3 regions of the Streptomyces sp. NPDC002845 genome follow, and region 3 is predicted to be linked to each of the others. Evidence: riboswitches for the same ligand, from Rfam matches in the RefSeq annotation. Region 3 holds a riboswitch; each other region holds the start of a gene.

Region 1 (7,700 bases), on a different contig from region 3:
TCATCGCGACACCCTTGTGGAGGCCGAGGCCCGCCACCGCACCCTTGTTGGCGTGCGAGTACTCCTTCTGCGGGAAGCCCCGCATACCGGAGACCACGTTGTCACCGAGAACCCTCGCCTGACGCAGCGCATGCTGGGCGTTCGGCGGGCACCAGGCGTTCTCGACGCCGGCCTTGCGGGCGGCGACGTCGGGCACCTGGGCGTTGTCACCGGCGGCCCAGATGTAGTCGGTGCCGGTGACCTGCAGGGTCGGCCGGGTGTCGACGTGACCGCGCGGACCGAGGGGCAGGCCGAAGCGCGAGAGCACCGGGTTCGGCTTCACGCCCGCCGTCCACACGATCGTGTTGGAGTCGACTTCGAGGCCGTTCTTCAGGACCACGTGGCCGTCGACGCAGGAGTCCATGGAGGTGGACAGGTAGATCTCGATCCCGCGGCTCTCCAGGTGCTCCTTGCCGTACTGGCCGAGCTTGGGGCCGACCTCGGGAAGGATCTTGTCGGCGGCGTCGACGAGGACGAAGCGCATGTCCTCGCGGGACACGTTGGTGTAGTACTTCGCCGCGTCGCGGGCCATGTCCTCGACCTCGCCGATGGTCTCCGCGCCGGCGAAGCCACCGCCGATGAAGACGAAGGTGAGCGCCCTGCGGCGGATCTCCTCGTCCGTCGTGGAGTCGGCCTTGTCGAGCTGTTCGAGGACGTGGTTGCGCAGGCCGATGGACTCCTCGATGCCCTTCATGCCGATGCCCTGCTCGGCCAGGCCGGGGATCGGGAAGGTACGGGAGACCGCGCCCATCGCGATGACCAGGTAGTCGAAGGGCAGTTCGTACGCCTCGCCGACCAGCGGGGCGACGGTGGCGACCTTGCGGTCCTGGTCGATGGTGGTGACCCGGCCGGTGAGGACCTCCGCCTTGGGGAGCACACGTCGCAGCGGGACGACGACATGCCGCGGGGAGATGTTGCCGGCGGCGGCTTCGGGGAGGAAGGGCTGGTAGGTCATGTACGACCGGGGGTCGACGACCGTGACGGTCGCCTCGCCGTAGCGCATCTTCTTGAGAATGCGCCGAGCTGCGTACAGGCCTACGTACCCACCGCCTACTACGAGGATCCTGGGACGCTCCGTGGTGCTCATGCCATCGAGTATCCACCCGCTCCAGGGGGGTCGCTCGTGCGCCCCTTCACAAGCTTGGGCGGGTACTCTGCTACACTGCGCGGCCCGCGTGATCAAGGTCATGGCACGGCGGGGGAACCACGGCACAAGGCGGACCGTTGTCAATGCCGCGTGAGCTGCCGATCCAGGCCTCCGGACCCTCTGAACCGATCCTCCGCTTCACCTGTGCGCAACACACATGGAACACCCACACGGACCCCTCGTCGGCCCTTTGACACTCTCACGAGGGGTCCCCGCCATCGAATCGTCGCCCTACAGGGCCGTTTTCCTTGTGAAGAACTTCACGAACTTTTTCGGCGGCCCGTCACCGAGGGGCCCTCTCGCGCCCCTCGGACGCGCTCATACGTTATACGACCTGCTCAGCCGGAGAGCTACTGATCAGTAGCAAACGAGGGCGACGCCACAGGAAACGGGTGGCTCACCCCAAGAAGAGACCGGGTGGCTCACGCCGAGGAACGCGTGGCTCTCACGCCACCGACCACGCGATGCCGTCGAGGATGTCGTGCTCGCTCACCACGACCTCGCTCGCCCCGATCCGCTCCATGATCGACAACAGTACGAGCGCGCCCGCGGCGATGACGTCCACCCGCCCCGGGTGCATCGAGGGGATCGCGGCCCGCTCGGCGTGGGTGGAGGCGAGCAGCCACTCGGTGATCTCGCGGACCCGGTCGTACGGGACGCGTGAGTGGTGGATGGCCGTCGAGTCGTACTCGGGGAGGTCCTGCGCGATCGCCGACACCGTGGTGACCGACCCCGCGAGGCCGACCAGCGTCCGTGCCTCCCGGAGCGGCACGGTGCGCTCCGCGAGGTCCAGGGCGGCCTCGATGTCGGTGCGGATCGCCTGGATCCGGTCGGGGGTGGGCGGGTCGCTGACGGCTCCGTCCTTGACCAGGTGCCGTTCCGTCATCCGTACGCAGCCGATGTCCACGGAGCGGGCCGCGCGCACGTGGGCCTCGCCGACCACCAGTTCGGTCGAGCCGCCGCCGATGTCCACGACCAGGTAGGGCGTGTCGAGGTCCTCCCGGCCGGTGAGTTCCTTGGTCGCTCCCGTGAAGGAGAACTCGGCCTCCTGGTCGCCGGAGATGACCTCCGGCTCCACGCCGAGGATGTCCAGGACGCCGCGTACGAACTCGTCCCGGTTCTCGGCGTCGCGCGAGGCCGAGGTCGCGACGAAACGGAGCCTCTCCGCGCCGTGCTCCTTGATCACCGTCGCGTACTCCCTGCATGCCGCGAACGTGCGCTCCAGGGCCTCCGGGGCCAGGCGTCCTGTGCGGTCGACGTTCTGGCCGAGGCGCACGATCGTCATCCGACGGTCCAGGTCGGTCAGTTCGCCGGTGTCCGGGTTCGCGTCGGCGACGAGGAGGCGGATGGAGTTGGTGCCGCAGTCGATGGCGGCGACGCGGGTCACTGGGCGCTCTCCTCTGCGGTCGTCACACACGCCCCCTTGCGCCACCACTCCGGCAGCATCCCGATCGCCTCGTCACCCAGGGGGTTCACCCCCGGCCCGGCAGCCAGCGAGTGAGCGACCAGCACATGCAGGCACTTCACCCGATCCGGCATCCCACCCGCGCTCGGGAAACCCTCCAGCAGCTCGATGGCGTCCCGACGGGCGATGTAGTCCTCGTGGGCCGCCCGGTAGGCCTCGGCCAGCTCGGGGTCGGACGACAGCCGCTCCGTCATCTCCTTCATCACCCCGTTCGCCTCCAGCGTCCCGATCGCGGAAGCGGCCCGCGGACACGTGAGGTAGTACGTGGTCGGGAAGGGCGTCCCGTCCGGCAGCCGCGGGGCGGTCTCGACGACGTCCGGCTGCCCGCACGGGCACCGGTGGGCAATCGCGCGGAGCCCACGCGGCGGCCGCCCGAGCTGCTGCTGGAAGGCCTCGACGTCCGCGTCGGTCGGCTCGGTGCGCGGGGTGGAAGGGGGCGGGGATTCCATACCTGTACTCGAGTCTCCCTGAAGTCTCTGAAGTCGTTCACCAGTCGTTCACCGGTCGGAGGCGACGGCGGCGGCGTCGGCCTTGTCGACCCCGTCCCAGACATTGGCGTACCAGGGACGGTCGGCCGCCCCCTGCGTCGCACGCGACTGCTTGGCCGTGTCCGGGTCGATCACGATGTAGCCGGTCTCGCCGGGCATCACGTAGTGCAGCCGTTGCCGGATCTGCTGCTCGGCGTACGCGTCGTCCTGCCACCGCGCCTTGAGGTCGCGCAGCCGTTCGACGCGCTCACGGGCCTCCTCGCGCTGCCGCTCCAGCTCGGCGATGTCGGCGCGCTGGGAGACGTACTGCCTCATGGGGTACGCCAGAGCCACGATCAGCGTGCAGAGGACCAGGACGAGCAGCGCCGCCCGGCCGGTCAGACGGGAGCGGCGGGCCTGGCGCTTGGTCTGGGAACGGTAGACACGGGCGGCCGTCTGCTCGCCGAGCAGCCGCAGCCTGGTCGCGGTGGAGAAACGGTCCCGGTCCTTCACTGCCATCTGGCCCTCCGCCTCCCCTTCACCCGTTCACACCCGTCGCAGCCGTCACACGCCCCGTCATACGCGCGTACGTCCCCGGACACGGTACGGGACCGAGTACGGGGACGTACGTACGACGCTTCCTACTGCTGTTCCTGCCGCTGTTGCGACCGCTGTCGCCGCTGCCGTCAGCCCTTGCTGTGCTTAACGGTTCGCAGAGCGCTGTGCTTAACGGTTCGCAGAGCGAAACCGCGGGAAGGCCGAGCGGCCCGCGTACACCGCCGCGTCGTCGAGGATCTCCTCGATACGCAGCAGCTGGTTGTACTTGGCGACGCGCTCGGAGCGGGCCGGGGCGCCCGTCTTGATCTGGCCGCAGTTGGTGGCGACTGCGAGGTCGGCGATGGTGACGTCCTCGGTCTCGCCGGAGCGGTGGGACATCATGCACTTGAAGCCGTTGCGCTGGGCGAGCTCGACGGCGTCCAGGGTCTCGGTCAGCGAGCCGATCTGGTTGACCTTGACCAGCAGGGCGTTCGCGGACTTCTCCTCGATGCCGCGGGCCAGGCGCTCCGGGTTGGTGACGAACAGGTCGTCGCCGACGAGCTGGACCTTGTCGCCGAGCTTCTCGGTGATGATCTTCCAGCCGTCCCAGTCGTCCTCGAACAGCGGGTCCTCGATGGAGACGAGCGGGTAGGCCTCCACCAGCTCCGCGTAGTACTCCGTCATCTCGGCGGCCGTGCGGTTCTTGCCCTCGAAGACGTAGGAGCCGTCCTTGTAGAACTCGGACGCGGCGACGTCGAGCGCGAGGGCGATCTGCTCGCCGGGGGTGTAGCCGGCCTCCTTGACGGCCTCAAGGATGAGGTCGAGGGCCTCGCGGTTGGAGCCGAGGTTCGGGGCGAAGCCGCCCTCGTCGCCGAGGCCGGTGGCCAGGCCCTTGCTCTTCAGGACCTTCTTCAGGGTGTGGTAGACCTCGGCGCCCCAGCGTAGGGCCTCGGAGAAAGACTCCGCGCCGATCGGGGCGATCATGAACTCCTGGATGTCCACGTTGGAGTCGGCGTGCGAGCCGCCGTTCAGGATGTTCATCATCGGCACCGGCAGCAGGTGCGCGTTCGGGCCGCCCAGGTAGCGGAAGAGGGGGAGGTCGCTGGCCTCGGAGGCGGCGTGGGCGACGGCGAGCGAGACGCCGAGGATGGCGTTGGCGCCGAGGGAGCCCTTGTTGTCGGTGGCGTCCAGGTCGAACATCGCCTGGTCGATCAGGCGCTGCTCGGTGGCGTCGTAGCCGACCAGCTCCGGGCCGATCTGCTCGATGACGGCGAGGACGGCCTTCTCGACGCCCTTGCCGAGGTAGCGGTTGGAGTCACCGTCGCGGAGCTCGATGGCCTCGAAGGCGCCGGTGGAAGCGCCGGACGGAACGGCGGCACGACCCGTGCTGCCGTCGTCGAGGCCGACCTCGACCTCGACCGTGGGGTTGCCTCGGGAGTCCAGGATTTCCCGGGCTACGACGACGTCGATGGACGGCACGAGCATCTCCTTCTTGGATGTGACGCTGAGAGTGCGGGGCGCAAGGCCTTGCGACTAGAGCCTAACCGCCTCCGGGACATAGGCCAGCCGACCGACCGTCCCGTGGACAAGGACTGACGGCACCTATTGTTCCCGAACGGAACAAAGAGGGGTGGCGAAGAAAAGTGGGGAGACGGAGAAGGTCGCGATGAAGGTGCCGGATGAAGGTGACGAAGGGCGGCGAAGAAGGTGGCGATGAAAAAGCCCCGCCCCGGTGCGTACGGGGGAGTACGCACCGGGGCGGGGAGCCCGTGGGGACGGGGGTGACCCTCACGAGGCCTCCAGTATGAGGACCACGGATGTGAGGATCCTTTGGTTCAACTGAGAGTCGTATGAGTCTCCTGTCGAACCGGAGTGGCCGCCGGCCTCGGCCTCAGCCTTGGTTCGGCTTCAGCCCCAGCTTCAGCTTCGGCTTCAGCCGAGGTGCAGCTGCTGGCCCGGGTAGATGAAGTCGGCGTCGTCGATGATGTCCTTGTTCAGCTGGAAGAGCTTCTGCCAGCCACCCTCGACGTCGTTCTCGGCGGCGATGCCGCTGAGGGTGTCGCCGGAGACGACCTCGTACTCGCCGTCGCCCTTCTTGACCGTCTTGCCGGTCGGAGTCTCGACGGTGGCCCGCTCGGAGGAACGCGAGGCGCGGGTCTCCTGCTCCTGGGTGCCCTGCTCGGAGGAGCTGGAACCCGAAGAGCTGGAACCGGAGGAGCTGGAACCGGAGTTGTTGGCGGAGCTTTCGGTGCCGGTGCTCGCGCCGCCGTCGTACGCGGCGCTGGACAGACCCGTGCCGCAGGTCGGCCAGGCGCCCTTGCCCTGGCCCGCGAGGACCTTCTCGGCGATCTCTATCTGCTGGGCCTTGGTGGCCTGGTCCGCGGTGGCGGCGTACTGGGTGCCGCCGTACCCGGCCCAGGTCGAGGCCGAGAACTGCAGGCCGCCGTAGTACCCGTTGCCGGTGTTGATGGACCAGTTGCCGCCGGACTCGCACTGCGCGACCGCGTCCCACTCGGAGGCGGTGGCGGCGGAGGCGCTGCCGGCGGCCATCAGCGGGGCGGCGATGGCGGCGCCGGTGACACCGGCGAGCGCGACGAGGCGGCTGGCCTTGGACGGACGACGGTGCTTGCCCTTGCAAGAGTGCAGCATGTTTGCGATCCCCTCACCGACGCCTACGAGGTGAGCTGTCGGGTTCGGGCCGGTTGAGTTGCCCGGCCGCGCGGATCGCTTTCGCTTCCGCACGGCTTCACCCCGAGCCGGTTCCGGCATCAACTGCCGGGCCCGGCACTTACCTTGGGTCCCCCGCTCCTGCCTACGGCGCTTGACGCGACGACTGTTCCCGTGCGGCCGTTGGCAGGATTCGGCGTGACGACCGCAGGAGCCCGCTGTGGCGAGCAGTCACGACCGTAAACACGCGATTCGCCGAATTTCAAAAAGGATCAGGGCTTCTGTGATTCATCTCCCACCGAGATCAAAACGGGCATTCGGTGCGAAGCATGACGCGAACTACCGCTGCTTTTCGCCCGATTCGACCCCGAGCTCCAGGGTCTGACCGGGCATGATGTGGTTCGGGTCAGCACCGACCGTCCCCCTGTTGTCTGCGTACAGCACGGACCATCCGCCTTCGACGCCAAGGGAGTCGGCGATCGCCCACAGGGTGTCCCCGGTACGGACGACGTACGAGCCGTCGTCCGGCGCCTCGCGGGAGGCGTGACGGCCAGAGGGGGTGCCGGTACGACCGTCGTCGATACGGCCGCCGGTCGCGCCCTCGTCGGCGCTCTCGTCGGCACTGTCGCCGCGGTGGCGGCCGGTGCCGGTGGTTTCGGTGTCGGCTTCGACTTCGGTTTCGGTGCCGGTTTCGGCGCTCTCCTCGCCGTCGCCGCCGGTCGAAGAGTCGGCGCCCTGTTGGGAGTTGCCGGAAGCGCCACTCCCGGTGTCGCCTGTGGCCGAGCTGTCGGAGTCCTGTGAGGTGCTCTCGCCGGTGTCGACCAGTCCGGTGTCGGCCTTGGTGGAACCTTCGGCGACATCCGGGGACGGGTCGGAGGTACCGGATGAGTCAGAGGTACCGGACGGGTCGGAAGCGTCGGACGAACCAGAAATACCGGATGAATCAGGAGTACCGGATGAGTCGGACGAGTCAGATGAACCGGACTGGCCGTCACCCACGACCCCGGTGTCTACGTCGGCGGAGCCGGAGTCCCTGCCGAGGCCGGTGAGCAGGCCGCAGGAGGCCCAGACGCCGACGCCCTGGTCGGCGAGGATTCTCTCGGCGACGGCTATCTGCTGGGAACGGCTGGCCTGGTCGGCGCGCTCCGCGTACTCGCGGCCGCCGTACTTCTCCCAGTTCTCCTGCGACAACTGGAGTCCGCCGTAGTACCCGTTGCCGGTGTTGGCGCTCCAGGCTCCCCCGCTCTCGCACTCCGCGACCTGGTCCCAGGTCGCCCCGCTGGCCGCGCTCGCACCGGTGGCGCCGAGCAGTGGGATCGCGATGGCGGACCCGGTGACTCCCGCCGCTACGAGGAGGGCCGGAGCCTGACGGGGGCGA
Region 2 (7,700 bases), on a different contig from region 3:
CGCGACCCGCTGGCCGGCGTCGATCTGGGCGTACGTCGTGCGGGGCAGTGAGATGCCGGCGGAGCGGTACGCGGCCTGGGTCAGGCCCGAGCAGTCGAAGGCGTCGGGGCCGGTGGCGCCCCAGACGTAGGGGCTGCCGAGTTTGGAGTAGGCGTACGAGACGGCCGCCGCGGCGCGGGAGTTGGGCGCGGCGGCGGTGGAGGACGACGGCGAGACGGGGCCCGGGTCCCGTACGGCCGCGGAGGAAGAGCGCGAGGCGTGCCCCGTCCCGCCCTCCCTGTCCAGCTGGGCGCGCTCCTCGGCCGACAGCCGGGCGAGGAGCTGCCGGGCCTCGGCCAGCTTCCCGGTGATCGTGCCCTTGTGCCGCTTCAGCTCCGCCTGCCGTGACTTGAGGGAGGTCAGCTCGATGTGTGCGGCCCCCCGCAGCTGTTCGATCTCGCGCAACTGCTTGCGCACGCGTGCCAGGTCGGAGGCCTGCCGGCTGCCGACGCGTTCGGCGAACGCGGCGCCCTCCAGGTACCGGTCCGGATCGCCGGACAGCGCGAGCTGCACCGCAGGATCGATGCCGCCGCCCCGGTACTGGGCGGCCGCCATCGAACCCAGCTTGTCCCGCGCCGAGTTGAGGCCCTCCGTGCGGCGCGCGGCCTCGTCCCGCAGCTCCTCCAGCCGCTCCTGCGCCTTGTCGGCCTTCTCCTTGGCCCCGTTGTACTTCTCGGTGGCGGCCTCCGCCTCCTCGTACAGCTTGTTCACCTTCGCCTTGACCTGCGTCGGTGTGAGTTCGGGCTCGGCGTGCCCGGTTCCGTCGAAGCCGGTCGCACTCGCCGCGCCCGCGAGGGCGATCGTGGCGGCGGTGCGGGCCGTATTGCCGCTGAGCGAGCGCTGTCGGGGCTTGCGGTGCGCTGCCACGTGGACTCCACGTCCTCTCGTACGGCCGCCGTCTGCACACAGACCGCCTGGGGGAGCGGTTGCACGTCCGGCGGCGCCCGCACAGGGGGAGCGGGACGCCGCCGGACCTTCTCGGCGGGGTGTCCGACTGCCGCCCCTGGCCCGGGCGGCGGTGGGGAGCCGGTCACCTGGTGGAGGACGCTAAACCTGACCGCGACGGCGGCGTGACGCGTTGTACGGAACTGGCGCGGGTGGACCGCCGGGTGACCGCATACGACCGTGATCCCGGTCCGCCGCCGACGACTTCGCGCGGTGCGATGACCAATGCGGCGATTCCGGGACATCGGGGGGCCGTGCGGTGCTATGGGGCGCATATATGCGAGTTTTCGGGGTGGCCCTGCGGACTCTCCGGGGGCCGGTCCGGTGTCGGACAGCGGCCAGGGGCCTTAATAGGCTCCGCCCCATGGACGTACTCATTCACATCTTCGTCGCCCTGCACATCATCGGCATCGCCGCCCTCCTGGGCGGCTTCCTCACCCAGATGAAGGCGATGGGCGAGGGCACGGCCCGCTTCGTCCCCGCGATGCTCCACGGCGCGCTCACCATGCTCGTCACCGGCGTGGTCCTCGTCGGCCTCAACCAGGCCGACGATCAGACCGTCAACAACGTCAAGGTCGGAGTGAAGCTGGCGCTGCTGGTCGTGATCCTCGGGCTCGTGTATGTGAAACGGGACGAGGAGAAGGTGGACAAGGGCCTGTTCGGGCTGGTGGGGCTGCTGACCACGGCCAACGTCTTCATCGCGGTGATGTGGACCTGAGGAGGGCAGCCCCCGGAGCGCCTACGCCCGTCTCACGTCACGCCGGCCGCACCACGCTGTGGATCGACGACTCCCCGTCGTAGAAGATCGACTCCTCGCGGACGTACGTGCCGGGCTTGGGTGCGTGGATCATCATGCCGTTGCCGATGTAGAGGCCGACGTGGCTGATGTCGTCGTAGAAGAAGACCAGGTCACCGGGGGTGATGTCGGCGAGGGAGACCGTGGTGCCCGCCTTGACCTGGTCCCAGGTGGTGCGCGGGAGGTCGACGCCGGCGGCCTTCCAGGTGGCCTGGGTGAGGCCGGAGCAGTCGTAGGAGTCGGGGCCGGTGGCGCCCCAGACGTACGGCTTGCCGATCTGGGCGCGGGCGAAGGCGAGGGCCTTGGCGGCCTTGGTGGCGTAGGTGGGGTCCTCCGCCACGGTGCTGGTGGAGGCGCTGGGTTCCGTTGAAGTCGAAGCCGAGCCGCTGGGAGCGCTGGTGGTCTCCTGCTGCTCGGTCTGGGCGGCCTGCGCCGCCGCCTGCTGCTCCGCGAGCTCCTGCGCCTTGCGCTCGGCCTCCTCCTGCTGCTTCCGCTCGATCGCCGCGAGGCGGGCCTTCTCCTCGGCGGTGAGCTCCGAGAGCAGTTCGCGGGCCGCGGTGAGCTTCGCCTGGACGGTGGCCTTGGTGGTCTTGAGCGTGCTCTGCGACTCGGTGAGCGTTTCGAGGCTCTCGGTCGCCTCCTGCCGCTTCTCCTCGGTCTCGGCCTGCTGCGTGATGTACTCGTCGACGGTCTCCTTCTGACGCTCGGTCAGACGATCCATCAGCTGGTTCTGGTCGAAGTAGTCCTGGGGACTGTCGGCCAGCAGGAAGGTCGCCGTGCCGGAGTCGGCCGCGCCGGTGCGGTACTGGGCGGCGGCGAACGAACCCAGCTTCTCCCGCGCCTCGTTGAGCTTCTCCGTGCGCTGGGCGACGTCGTCCAGGAGGGTGTCGACGCGCTCCTTCTGCTTGGTCGTCTTCTCCTTGACCGCGTTGTACTTCTCGGTGGCCGACCCGGCCTGGCGGTAAAGGTCGCCGACCTTCTTCTCGACCTCTTCGAGGCTCGGCTTGTCGTCGGTCGAGGGAGCGGCGTCGGCCGTCTGCGAGAGCAGGGCCACGGAGGTGAGGGCGGCCGTCGCGAGGGCGGGGGTGCGTATGCCTGTGCGGGCAGGACGCGGCTTTCGGTGCGGCGCCATGGCGCAGCGACTCCTTCCGTTGTCCGCCTACCGAGTTAGCTGTCGGGTTCGGGCGCGTGCTTCGGAAGGTTTGCCCTACGACTCCTGCCGCGGACGGCAGCCGAGTCGATTCACCCCAAGGTCGGTGGGTCCCCGGCTCCGGCTGCCACGCGGGCGCACCGGACTCAGCGGAGGCAGTACGGCCCGGCGACGTTCGCCGGTGGGGGTCGTACGGCCTGTTTAGCACGCTAGCCAACTCGTGTGGCCCCTGGGAAGGTTGATGTTCGATATGCCCGATACGTTTTCGTGACCTTATCTTGAAGCGGTGGCGGCCGCGGCCGGTTCTGGATGGTCTAGGAATGTTTGTAGGGTTTTGTGATGTTCGCCCCAATCTGGCAGTGGGCTCAGGTGGCTTGGTTGCGGACCGCGACAGTGTGACGCTTGAGGGTGAGAGGCGCCCGGGGCGGCCGACTCTGGAGGATCCCCCGCCGCTGAGCGCCGCCCCGCAAGGAAAAGCGGCCGGATTCCCAGGGTGGCGGCGGGGTGTCAGTGGAGCAGCCTAGACTCGGAGAGCGATGAGCAGCCTCTTTGACGACAGCTTCCTGGCGGACCTCAAGGCCCCGCGGGCCCACGAGGAAGAACCCCCGCCGCCGCCCGAGGACGATCACGTACCGGAGCCGGTTCCGGACGATCTGTTCGGCGGGAAGTTCGACGTGCCGCCGGACCGGGACGCCTACTACCGCGACGGCGCCCCACGCCCCGCCATCGACGCGGCGGCGCTCCTGGAGGGGCTGAACGACAACCAGCGCGCGGCCGTCGCGCACTCCGACTCGCCTCTGCTCATCGTGGCCGGCGCCGGCTCCGGCAAGACCCGTGTGCTCACCCACCGCATCGCGTACCTGCTGGCCGAGCGGAACGTGCACCCGGGGCAGATCCTCGCCATCACCTTCACCAACAAGGCCGCGGGTGAGATGAAGGAGCGCGTCGAGCAGCTCGTCGGCCCGCGCGCGAACGCGATGTGGGTGATGACCTTCCACAGCGCGTGCGTGCGCATCCTGCGGAGGGAAAGCAAGAAGCTCGGCTTCACCTCGTCCTTCTCCATCTACGACGCCGCCGACAGCAAGCGCCTGATGGCCCTGGTCTGCCGCGACCTGGACCTCGACCCCAAGCGCTTCCCGCCCAAGTCCTTCAGCGCCAAGATCTCGAACCTGAAGAACGAGCTGATCGACGAGGAGGACTTCGCCGCCCAGGCCTCCGACGGCTTCGAGAAGACCCTCGCCCAGGCGTACGCGCTCTACCAGTCGCGCCTGCGCGAGGCCAACGCGCTCGACTTCGACGACCTGATCATGACGACGGTCAACCTGCTCCGCGCCTTCCCGGACGTCGCCGAGCACTACCGCCGCCGCTTCCGGCACGTCCTGGTCGACGAGTACCAGGACACGAACCACGCGCAGTACGCCCTCGTGCGGGAACTGGTCGGCACCTCCGAGCACCCCGTAGACGTCCCGCCCAGCGAGCACGACGTCCCGCCCGCCGAGCTGTGCGTCGTGGGTGACGCCGACCAGTCGATCTACGCCTTCCGGGGCGCGACGATTCGCAACATCCTCCAGTTCGAGGAGGACTACCCGGACGCGACGACGATCCTGCTGGAGCAGAACTACCGCTCCACGCAGACGATCCTCTCCGCCGCCAACGCCGTCATCGAGCGCAACGAGTCCCGCCGCCCCAAGAACCTGTGGACCAACGCCGGCGCGGGCGCCCGGATCACCGGCTATGTCGCCGACACCGAGCACGACGAGGCCCAGTTCGTCGCCGACGAGATAGACCGCCTGACGGACGCGGGCGAGGCGAAGGCCAAGGACGTCGCCGTCTTCTACCGTACGAACGCCCAGTCCCGTGTCTTCGAAGAGGTCTTCATCCGCGTCGGCCTGCCCTACAAGGTCGTCGGCGGCGTCCGCTTCTACGAGCGCAAGGAGGTCCGGGACGTCCTGGCGTACCTGCGGGTGCTGGCGAACCCGGAGGACTCGGTCCCGATGCGCCGCATCCTCAATGTGCCCAAGCGGGGCATCGGCGAGCGCGCCGAGGCGATGATCGACGCCCTGGCCCAGCGGGAGAAGATCAGCTTCACGCAGGCGCTCCGGCGCGTCGACGAGGCGTACGGCATGGCCGCGCGCTCCACGAACGCCGTCAAGCGGTTCAACACGCTGATGGAGGACCTCCGTACGATCGTCGAGTCCGGCGCGGGCCCGGCGACCGTCCTGGAGGCGGTCCTCGAACGCACCGGCTATCTGGCCGAGTTGCAGGCCTCGACCGACCCGCAGGACGAGACCCGTATCGAGAACCTTCAGGAACTCGCCGCCGTGGCCCTGGAGTTCGAACAGGAGCGCGGGGAGGGCGAGGCGGGCACGCTCTCCGACTTCCTGGAGCAGGTGGCCCTGGTCGCCGACTCCGACCAGATCCCCGACGAGGAGGAGGACGGCGCGGGCGTCATCACGCTGATGACCCTCCACACCGCCAAGGGTCTCGAGTTCCCGGTGGTCTTCCTGACGGGCATGGAGGACGGAGTCTTCCCGCACATGCGCGCCCTCGGCCAGACCAAGGAACTGGAGGAGGAGCGGCGGCTCGCGTACGTGGGCATCACGCGCGCGCGGGAGCGGCTCTACCTCACCCGGTCGGCGATGCGCAGCGCGTGGGGCCAGCCCTCGTACAACCCGCCGTCGCGCTTCCTGGAGGAGATCCCGGCGGCACACCTGGAGTGGAAGCGGACGGGGGCCACCGCCCCGGTCTCGTCGGGCCCGGCGTCGGGCGTGGCCGCCTCGCTGTCGTCCTCCCGCTCCCGCTCGTCGGCCTCGGGCGCGTCCGGCTTCGCGACCCGGCGCACCAATGAGAAGCCGGTGGTGTCCCTGGCCGTCGGCGACCGCGTCACCCACGACCAGTTCGGCCTCGGCACCGTCGTCGCCGTCAAGGGCACGGGTGCGAACGCCGAGGCGACGATCGACTTCGGGGACACCAAGCCGAAGCGGCTGCTGCTGCGGTACGCGCCGGTGGAGAAGCTCTAGGCGCTCCGCTGGGAGTGCGGTGATGCAACTGCGGGCCGGTGGGGGCTGGTCGCGCCCACGCGGCGGAGCCGCATATCGACACAGCCCCGCGCCCCGTACGGGGCGCGGTACCGCGCCGGACTTTTCGCTTACGTCGGGTCGAGCCCGTGGCTGCGCAGCCACGACAACGGGTCGATCGACGAGCCGCCCATGGGCCGGACCTCGAAGTGCAGGTGCGGGCCGGTCGAGTTGCCCGAGTTCCCCGAGTACGCGATGGTGTCGCCCGCCTTGACGGTCGTACCCGAGACGACCGCGTACGTGGAGAGGTGGCAGTACCACGTCTCCGTCCCGTCCATCGCCGTGACGATGACCATGTTCCCGTACGCGGGGTTCCACTCGGTCCGCACGGTCCCGTCGGTCGCCGCCATCACCTTCGACCCGTACGACACGGGGAAGTCGATGCCGGTGTGGACGGACATCCAGTTGATGCCGGACTGGCCGTAGTAGGCGCTGAGCCCGTTCTGCGCGACCGGCAGCGCGAACTTCGGCCGCAGCCGCTCCTTGCGGGCCGCCTCCGCGGCCGCCCTCTTCCTCTCGGCCTCCTGCTGTGCCTTGAGGTCGAGACGTTCCTGCGTACGGCTGGCCCGGTCGGCGAAGTCGTCTGCCTCTGCGGAGAGGCTTTCGAGCTGGGTGTCGAGCTTGTTGTTGGCGGCGGACGGTTTCACCGCACTGGCGTCCGACGCGCTCGCCGTCGTCTCCTTGCCGTCGTCCCCGCCGACGCTGCCCACGGAGGCGGCGGCGATCCCGGCGACTCCCATGACGCACGCCGACGGAACCGCGACGGTCAGTACGGCGGAACGCTTCGCGGGTGCCCGGCGGCGGGAACGCGCGGCCGCGCGGGCGGCGGCCCGCCCGCCGGTGCAGGGGCCGGGAGCCGGGGCGTCGGCAGGGCTGGTGTCCTCTTCGTCGTCGAGGAGCGGGGGGCGCTCTTCACCGGAGGCGTCGAACTCGTCCTCCGGGGAGGTGGGTTCGTCGGGGTCGTCGTACGGATCGACCTGCTCGAAGGTCGCGGTCGCCTGCTGGTCGAAGGCGTCGGGGGAGGGATGCTCGAAGGCTTCGCCGGACGGCTGCCCGTACGTCTTCTCCGGCGCGGCGTGCTGCTCGTCGTACGTCTCGTACGCCTCGTGGCCGTCGGCAGTCGGGGACGAGGCGTCGCTGTTCCACTGCGTGGCGTCGTACGCGCCGGTGTCGAAGTGCTGCGCGCCCGACCACTGCTGAGTCTGGTCCTGCTGCCCCAACTGGTCGGCCTGTCCGAGCTGTTCGGCCTGGAGCCAGTCGCTCGCGTCCCACTGGCCGGAGGCCTCGGGGCTCGTCGGCTGTGCGGGGATGTCCGCGAGATGCTCGTACGCGGCCGTCCAGCCGGTCGTCTCGTAACTGCCCGTGTCGTACGCCGCCTGATGCTGGGCCGCGTACGGGTCGTAGTTCAGCGTCTGGTGGCTGCCGGTCGACCACTGCGTGGCGTCGTGGCAACCCGTCGCGCCGTCTCCGGGCATGTCGCCGAAGAGGGGGTCGGTGGCGAAGCTCGCGGTCGCGTGGGCACCGGCGTCGAAACCGGTGGCGGTGGCGGCGGAGGCGTCATACGTGGTGAAGTCGGTGAAGTCACCGTATGTGGCTTCCTGGTGGCCGTACGACGCGTAGTGCGCCGAACTGGCATCGGAAGCCGGAGCCGGGGGTGTTGCGGTCCCCGACAGGTGACGATCGTTCACCAACT
Region 3 (7,700 bases):
GCATCCCGCCCGCCCCCTGCACCACCGGCTCCACGATCACGGCGGCCAGTTCGCCGGCGTGCCGCTCGACCATGTCGCGCAGGTGATCGGCGTACGACTCCTCGTACGCGGCCGGAGGCGCGTCCGCGAACACCTGCCGGGGCAGCACCCCCTGCCACAGCTCGTGCATCCCGCCCTCGGGGTCGCACACGGACATCGGCTGCCAGGTGTCTCCGTGGTAACCGCCGCGCCAGGTCAACAGGCGTTGTTTCGCAGGGCGGCCGAGCGAACGCCAGTACTGGAGGCACATCTTGACCGCGACCTCGACCGACACCGAGCCCGAGTCGGCGAGGAAGACATGTTCCAGACCATCCGGCGACATGTCGACAAGGTGCTTCGCCAGTCGTACGGCGGGCTCGTGCGTGAGCCCGCCGAACATGACATGGCTCATCCGGCCGAGCTGCTCGTGGGCCGCCTCGTTGAGCACCGGGTGGTTGTAGCCGTGGATGGCCGACCACCAGGACGACATGCCGTCGACCAGCTCGCCCGAACCGTCCGCCAGCCGCAGCCGGACCCCGCTCGCCGACTCCACGACGAGCGGTTCGACACGGCCGGGCATGGGGCCGTACGGATGCCAGACGTGCCGGCGGTCGAGATCGAGCAGTTCGGGCACACTCAGGTCAGGCACGGGCAGGCCGGGCACGCGCAGGCCGGGCACGGGCAGGTCAGGCATTGGGCGCGAGATCCGTTCCGGCGCCACGGCGGCGTACGGCGACAAGGTCGGTGCGTGCTTCGGAAGGATGGGAAGGATCGGGAGGGTCGGAAGGAACCGTGGCCGGGACCTCCTCGGCGGCCGAGCCGCACACCCTCCGCGAACCTTGGGACCCGCAGCCGCCGTCCCCCTCGTGGGACCCGCACCCGCCCCCGGCCGCCGCCCGGTGCTCCGGCAGCGTCACCTGGTCGGCCCCCTCCACCTCGAACCCGGCGTCCGCGATCATCTCCAGGTCGGCCCTGCCCGCCTGGCCCTCGCTGGTGAGGTAGTCGCCGAGGAAGATCGAGTTGGCGAGGTGCAGCGCCAGCGGCTGCATCGTGCGCAGATGCACCTCGCGCCCGCCCGCGATGCGCACCTCGACGTCCGGGCAGACGAAGCGGACCATGGCCAGAATCCGCAGACACCGCTGCGGCGTCAGGTTCCACTCCTTGGCCAGCGGGGTGCCCTCGAACGGGATGAGGAAGTTGACCGGAACCGAGTCCGGGTCCAGCGCGCGCAGCGCGTAGACGACGTCGACCAGATCCTCGTCCGCCTCACCCATGCCCGCGATCAGCCCGGAGCAGGCGGACAGCCCGGCCGCGTGCGCCTTCTCGACGGTGTCGACGCGGTCGGCGTACGTGTGCGTGGTCGTGATGTCCCCGTACGTCCCCTCGGACGTGTTCAGGTTGTGGTTGTACGCGTCCGCGCCCGCCTCGCGCAGCCGCTCCGCCTGGCCGTCGGAGAGCAGACCGAGACAGGCGCACACCTCGACGCCCTCGTTCTGTTCCTTGATCGCCTTGATGGTGGTGGAGACCCGGTCCACGTCCCGGTCGGTCGGCCCCCGGCCGCTGGCGACCAGACAGACCCGCTTGGCGCCTCCCGCCAAACCGGCCGCCGCGGCCTGGGAGGCCTCGTCCGGCTTGAGCCAGGTGTACTTGAGGATGTCGGCCTTCGAGCCGAGCCGCTGGGAGCAGTAGGAGCAGTCCTCGGGGCAGAGCCCGGACTTCAGGTTGACCAGGTAGTTGAGCTTCACCCGTCGGCCGAACCAGTGCCGGCGCACCTTGCCGGCCGCGGCCACCACATCGAGCAGGTCGTCGTCGGACGTGGCCAGGACGGCCAGCGCTTCCTCACGGGTCGGCAGCTCGCGCCGAAGCCCCTTGTCCACCAGCGTGTTCAGCAGGTCCATGAGAGCCGATCCTGTCCTACGCGACCGCTCCGGGCCAAGGAGAGTTCGCACAACGCAGACAGTTCGACGTGTGGGTATTGCCACATCCTGTGTGGTGGGACGCACAGCTAGGGTCTGTGCACTGCCTACAAAAACCGGAGGACCGATGGCGTTCGGCTGGATCGACGAGCAGGCGCGGGCGCGCCGCCGCGCCGGGCTCGTACGGACCCTGCGTCCGCGCCCCGCCGACTCGCCGCTCCTCGACCTGGCGAGCAACGACTATCTGGGGCTCGCCCGCCACCCCGAGATCACCGAGGCCGCCGCCGAGGCCGCGCGGACGTGGGGCGGGGGAGCCACCGGCTCCCGGCTCGTCACCGGCACCACCGAACTGCACGGCGACCTGGAACGCGAACTGGCCGCCTTCTGCGGCGTCGAGGCGGCGCTCGTCTTCTCCTCGGGATACGCCGCCAACCTCGCCGCCGTCACCGCCCTCGCCCCGCACGGCTCCCTCATCGTGTCGGACGCGGGCAACCACGCCTCACTGATCGACGGCTGCCGGCTGGCGCGCGGGACGGCCCAGGTGGTCGCGCACGCCGCCCCGGAGGCGGTCCGCAAGGCGCTCGGCACCCACACGGGGCCCGCCGTCGCCGTGTCCGACACGGTGTTCTCGGTGGACGGCGACGCGGCCCCGCTGGCGGGACTGGCCGAGGCGTGCCGGGAGTACGGCGCCGGGCTGGTCGTCGACGACGCGCACGGGCTCGGGGTGCTCGGCGACGGGGGCCGGGGCGCTCCGTACGCGGCGGGGCTCGCAGGTGCGCCGGACGTCGTCGTGACGGTCACGCTGTCCAAGTCGCTGGGCAGCCAGGGCGGCGCCGTGCTCGGCCCGGCCCGGGTGATCGACCACCTGGTCAACGCGGCCCGCACCTTCATCTTCGACACCGGTCTGGCCCCGGCCGCGACCGGTGCGGCCCTCGCCGCGCTGCGACTGCTGCGCCGGGAACCGGAGCGTGCCGCGCGGGCGCGCGAGGTGGCGACGGAACTGCACACACGGCTGACGGCGGCCGGGCTCGAAGCGGTACGGCCCGATGCCGCCGTCGTTTCCGTGCGTGCCCCGTCGCCGGAGCAGGCGGTGCGGTGGGCGGCCGACTGCCGCGCGGCGGGTCTCGCCGTCGGCTGCTTCCGCCCACCGTCCGTGCCGGATGGCATCTCACGGCTGAGGCTGACCGCCCGGGCGGATCTCACCGCCGGGCAGCTCGACCGGGCCGTGCGGGTGATCTGCGAGACGCGACCATGAGTCGGCGTGACACGGCCGTGCGTCGCGATCGGTGGAAGTGACCACCGGTGACCGAACGGGTCCGGTGATCGCGGACAGGGTCAGTGAAGCGTGGCGATGAACTCCTCCCACACCTCGGGGGCGAACAGCAGGGCGGACCCCGCCGTGTTCTTCGAGTCGCGTACGGCCACCAGTCCGGCCCAGGGGCCGGGGCCCGGGCGGGCCGTCTCGACGCAGTTGTTCATTCCGGTACTGCGGCTGCTGCGCCGCCATTGCACACCGCGTAGCGCGGTACTGGAAGGTACGGACCGAGGCAGTGCAGACATGGTGCCTCCTTACACGCCGCCAGCTGACCCGGCGATGTAATCCAACGATTCCTTGGGCGAAAGGGCGTGGAACTGAAGGGCGTTGAAGGCCTCAAGGTAGGCCTGGAGGTCTTCTTTCCGCTCCAGATAGAGGCTACTCGTCAAATGGTCGAGAACAACCACATCCAGATCGGATGTGCTCGAAAATGAGAAGATTACGAAAGGGCCGGTGATGCCGATGTGCGCCCCAGCAGTGAACGGCAGTACCTGCAGTCGCACTTGAGGCAGAGTCGCCGCCTCCCTCAGCCGCCTCAGCTGTCGCTCCATGACCTCCGGTCCGCCGACCTCCCGCCGCAGAACCGCCTCGTCCAGGACAGCGTTCAGCCTTATCGGCGGCTCCGCCCGCAGCACGTCCTGCCGGGCGAGCCGTACCTCCACGAGCGCGTCCAGCTTGTCGTCCTCCAGCCCCTCCACCGCGGCCCGGGTGACCGCGCGGGCGTACTCCGGTGTCTGCAACAGCCCCGGCACCACGGAGGTCTCCAGCGTGCGCATCCCGCTGGCCTGCGACTCCAGGCTGATGAAGTCGCGGTACGTCGGCGGCAGGACCCCGCGATAGGCGTGCCACCAGTTGTGCCGTCCGCCGCCGTCCTCGCCTCCCGCCAGCACCAGCAGAAACTCGCGCAGTTCGGCGTCCCGCACCTCGTACGCGTCCAGCAGCAGCCGTACGTCCTCCGGCTTCACCCCGCTGGCGCCGGTCTCGATCCGGCTCACTTTGGACTGGTGCCAGCCGACGAGGCGCGCGGCCTCGCTACTGGTGAGGCCGACACGGGTGCGCAGGACACGCAACTCGGCACCGAGCTTGCGACGGCGCACCGCGGGACCGTACCGCATGGTCTGCTCCTTTCGCCCGGCGCGCGGTGTCAGGGCGACGGTAGAGGATGGACCGAGGGGGCTCCCAAATACGGTCGGTCGTCGGAGAGTTCACCGCTTCGAGCGACAGATATATGCATGTCTTGGCGGATCGGCACCATGACGGCCCTGGTGATGGCAATCTGGCGCAAGCACCAGTCCGGGACCGTCTCGAACCATCCGCTCCGTGTCGGACACCGGTCCCGTGTGGGAAAGGGACGACGTCGCCATGGCAGACCACCAGGAAGCATCCGTCACTCTGCCGAGCGATCCAGCCTCGGTCTCCGCGGCCCGCAAATACGTCGCGAACGTGCTGGCCGAATGGGGCCTGCCGGGCGACACCGAAATCGCGGACACCGTACGCCTGATCGTGTCCGAACTCGCCACCAACGCCGTCCAGCACACGCTCGGGCAGTCGCCCACGTTCACCGTGGACGTCGCGCTCGACCGTGACGAGCAGCTGCGCATCGGCGTCACCGACAGCCATCCGCGCTTCCCGAAACGTTTGCCTGCCGCCGTCCAGCAGGACAACGGCCGCGGCATGGTCATCATCCGCTGGCTCGCCGCCGAGTGCGGCGGCAGACTCAGCGTCAGACCCACCCGCGAGGGCGGTAAAACGGTCGCGATCGAACTGCCGTGGACGGCACGTGTGCGGCCGGTGACGACGGGTGGGCAGCAGGAGCCCTGAGCGGGTCCGGGGCTCATCTCTGTCGCGGCCTTCGCGGCGGTGCCTCCGGCGGAGCCGTCGGCGGGGTGGTGTCACCGCGGAGGCGGGTGCGCCGCACCAGCCGGGGCAGGACGCCCCACAGTGCCACGCAGGCGAGGAACGTGCCCCCTCCGGCGGCGATGCCGGCACCCCGGTTCAGCGTCACGTCCACGACGAGCAGGACCGACCCGGCGAACGTCAGCGTCAGCACGGCCAGGCCGAAGGTGGCCAGCCGGGAGGAGACCTGGACGATGACGGGTTTGGCGTTCTGCTGGAACAGGGAACGGTGCAGCGCGGCCGGGGCGGTGAAGAGCGCGGCCGAGAGGACCGCCAGCAGCAGCGTGGTGACGTAGGTGGCGCGCTGGACCGAGTCGAGGTCCGGGAAGCGCGGGGTGAACGCCAGGGTCAGCAGGAACGCGAAGAGGATCTGCACGCCGGTCTGGGTGACGCGCAGCTCCTGGAGCAGCTCGACGAAGTTGCGGTCGGCGCGTTCGAGCGGGGTCTCATGGCGTGCCGGCGGAGCCTCGCCGCGTGCCGCTGACGCCGGGGACGTGCGTTGGTCGGCCATGGATACACGGGTAACCACTCCGGTCGGCGTTACGCCTGGTGAGGGCGGCGATGCCGGGGCACGCGGCGGTTCGGCGGCGGTTCGTGACGCACCCGGGAGGGGCGCGTCCCGCGAGGGCGGCGGCGATCAGGGCCGCCGCCCCCGCGAGCAGGTCACGCGACCCGGCCGTACCAGACGCTCCTCGTCCAGATCTTCTGGAGCCTCACCACATCCCCGGTCTTCGGGGAGTGCCAGATCTTGCCCTTCCCGGCGTAGATGCCGACGTGGTAGACGTTCGATCCCGAGTGGAAGAACACCAGGTCTCCGAGCTTGCGGCTCTTGGCGGAGACGTGCTTCGTCTTGTTGTACTGCTGCGCCGCGGTACGGGGCAGCGACTTGCCCGCCTTCTTGTACGAGTAGAGGGTCAGCCCGGAGCAGTCGAACCGCTTGGGGCCCTCGGCGCCGTACTTGTACGGGGATCCCTTCTTGGAGGCCGCGACCTTGAGTGCCTTTGTCGCAGCGGTTGCCGCATCGGCGTCGGAGGCGACGCCCGGAACCGCGATGCTGCCGCCGACGGCGGCCAGGGTGAGGGCCGAGGCCGTGCCGGCCCGGGTCAACAGCGACGGGACACGATTGAGCGCAGTCATGCGCAACCCTTCGTCAGCCGCCTGTGAAGGATGACCTGTCGGATTCGGGCTGGCGAAGTTGCCCGGCCGCGTGCTGCGGCTTCACCCCAAGGACCGCCCGGATATCTCCGGCGGCCCGCCTTGCTGGGTCCTCCACTCCTGCCGATCCACCTCTGTCGACCGGTCATCCGGGCGGCGGCAGGACTCGGCGTCCGCCCGGATCGCCCCGCCGCTGCGGCGGGGGCTTGTCGTCGGAAGGGATCTTGGCGCACGGATGTCGGAAATGCCGAGCGGAATCAGGGATTTGTGGTGTTACTCACCACTCACCCGTTCGGGTGGACACCCCTTCCCATGGGCGGGTGTCCAGGAGATCGACGGCGTTCGTACCAGCAACGGAGTGTCCGATTCCGCCCTGGACATACGCGCGTTGCGCAACTTCTGCGGGCTTTTGAAAGGATGAACGTCTGGGTCATCGGAGTGACGCCACGTGGTCCGTGGGAAGCCCGGGCCGGACGCCTCCTCGCTCCGGCGTGCGACCCGGGATCGGTCGGCTCGCGTCAACCCGCCGTGCCGGGCGGCAGCGTGACCCGGGCCGCGCGCCGTTCGCCGTCGAGGACCCGCAGGGCCTGCGTGAGGGTGGGGGCGTGCACTTCATGCTCCCCGCGCTGATGCATCAGGGCGAGTGCGTCCCGCAGGGCCGTCGCCTTGCTCACCAGGGCCTGGGCGGCGCGCAGTCCGCGATAGGTGTCGCCCGCGCGGGACGGGTTGATCCGGCCGAGCAGGTCGACCACGTCGAGGTAACGGTCGATCAACTCCGCCTCGGCGCGTGTCAGCGCGGGCAGCGGGGGCAGTTCGGGTGGCAGCATCGGCGCTCACCTCGCGCCGGGCAGGGCGTGGGAGGCCTTGCGACTCCGGATGATCTGGTCCACCAGGCCGTATTCCAGCGCCGCCTGCGCGTCCAGGATCTTGTCCCGCTCGATGTCGGCGTGCACCCGCTCCAGGGTCTGACCCGTGTGCCGTACGAGCATCTCCTCCAGCATCCGGCGGTTGCGCGTCAACTCCTCGGCCTGGATCGCCAGATCGCTCGCCTGGCCCTCGACCGGTTCGAGCAGTGACGGCTGATGGATCACCAAGCGGGCGTCAGGCAGCGCGAACCGCTTGCCCGGGGTGCCCGCGGCCAGCAGCACCGCGGCGCCCGACCCGGCCTGGCCCAGGCAGATGGTCTCCACGTCGCATCCGACGAACTGCATCGTGTCGTAGATCGCCGTCATCGCGCTGAACGAGCCGCCGGGGGAGTTGATGTACAGCGAGATGTCCTGGTCGGGCGACTGGTACTCGAGGTGCATGAACTGCGCCATCACGTCGTTCGCCGACGTGTCGTCGATCTGCGTCCCGAGGAACACGATCCGCTCCTCCAGGAGCTTCGAGTACGGATCCAG

Evidence for each region. Region 3 has a riboswitch for cyclic di-AMP ahead of ACWD3C_RS04915 (C40 family peptidase). Riboswitches for the same ligand answer to the same signal wherever they lie in the genome.
Region 1: linked by a shared signal. The riboswitch ahead of ACWD3C_RS41025 (transglycosylase family protein) and the one ahead of ACWD3C_RS04915 (C40 family peptidase) in region 3 are both predicted to bind cyclic di-AMP.
Region 2: linked by a shared signal. The riboswitch ahead of ACWD3C_RS00455 (NlpC/P60 family protein) and the one ahead of ACWD3C_RS04915 (C40 family peptidase) in region 3 are both predicted to bind cyclic di-AMP.

The regions. Positions count from the first base shown of each region.
Region 1 is NZ_JBSFUU010000093.1:14,198-21,897, forward strand. Features, by position in the region: gene ACWD3C_RS41000 (NAD(P)/FAD-dependent oxidoreductase) at 1-1,126, opposite strand, end outside; gene ACWD3C_RS41005 (Ppx/GppA phosphatase family protein) at 1,632-2,573, opposite strand; gene ACWD3C_RS41010 (DUF501 domain-containing protein) at 2,570-3,100, opposite strand; gene ACWD3C_RS41015 (FtsB family cell division protein) at 3,149-3,637, opposite strand; gene eno (phosphopyruvate hydratase) at 3,845-5,134, opposite strand; gene ACWD3C_RS41025 (transglycosylase family protein) at 5,588-6,304, opposite strand; cyclic di-AMP (ydaO/yuaA leader) riboswitch at 6,310-6,485, opposite strand; gene ACWD3C_RS41030 (transglycosylase family protein) at 6,662-7,700, opposite strand, start outside.
Region 2 is NZ_JBSFUU010000001.1:112,865-120,564, forward strand. Features, by position in the region: gene ACWD3C_RS00445 (NlpC/P60 family protein) at 1-906, opposite strand, end outside; gene ACWD3C_RS00450 (hypothetical protein) at 1,349-1,702, shown strand; gene ACWD3C_RS00455 (NlpC/P60 family protein) at 1,740-2,912, opposite strand; cyclic di-AMP (ydaO/yuaA leader) riboswitch at 2,922-3,092, opposite strand; gene pcrA (DNA helicase PcrA) at 3,467-5,950, shown strand; gene ACWD3C_RS00465 (M23 family metallopeptidase) at 6,079-7,695, opposite strand.
Region 3 is NZ_JBSFUU010000005.1:60,090-67,789, forward strand. Features, by position in the region: gene ACWD3C_RS04880 (adenosylmethionine--8-amino-7-oxononanoate transaminase) at 1-667, opposite strand, end outside; gene bioB (biotin synthase BioB) at 705-1,916, opposite strand; gene ACWD3C_RS04890 (8-amino-7-oxononanoate synthase) at 2,062-3,189, shown strand; gene ACWD3C_RS04895 (DUF397 domain-containing protein) at 3,270-3,494, opposite strand; gene ACWD3C_RS04900 (helix-turn-helix domain-containing protein) at 3,504-4,364, opposite strand; gene ACWD3C_RS04905 (ATP-binding protein) at 4,612-5,070, shown strand; gene ACWD3C_RS04910 (DUF6328 family protein) at 5,084-5,656, opposite strand; gene ACWD3C_RS04915 (C40 family peptidase) at 5,809-6,282, opposite strand; cyclic di-AMP (ydaO/yuaA leader) riboswitch at 6,286-6,450, opposite strand; gene ACWD3C_RS04920 (hypothetical protein) at 6,819-7,127, opposite strand; gene ACWD3C_RS04925 (ATP-dependent Clp protease proteolytic subunit) at 7,134-7,700, opposite strand, start outside.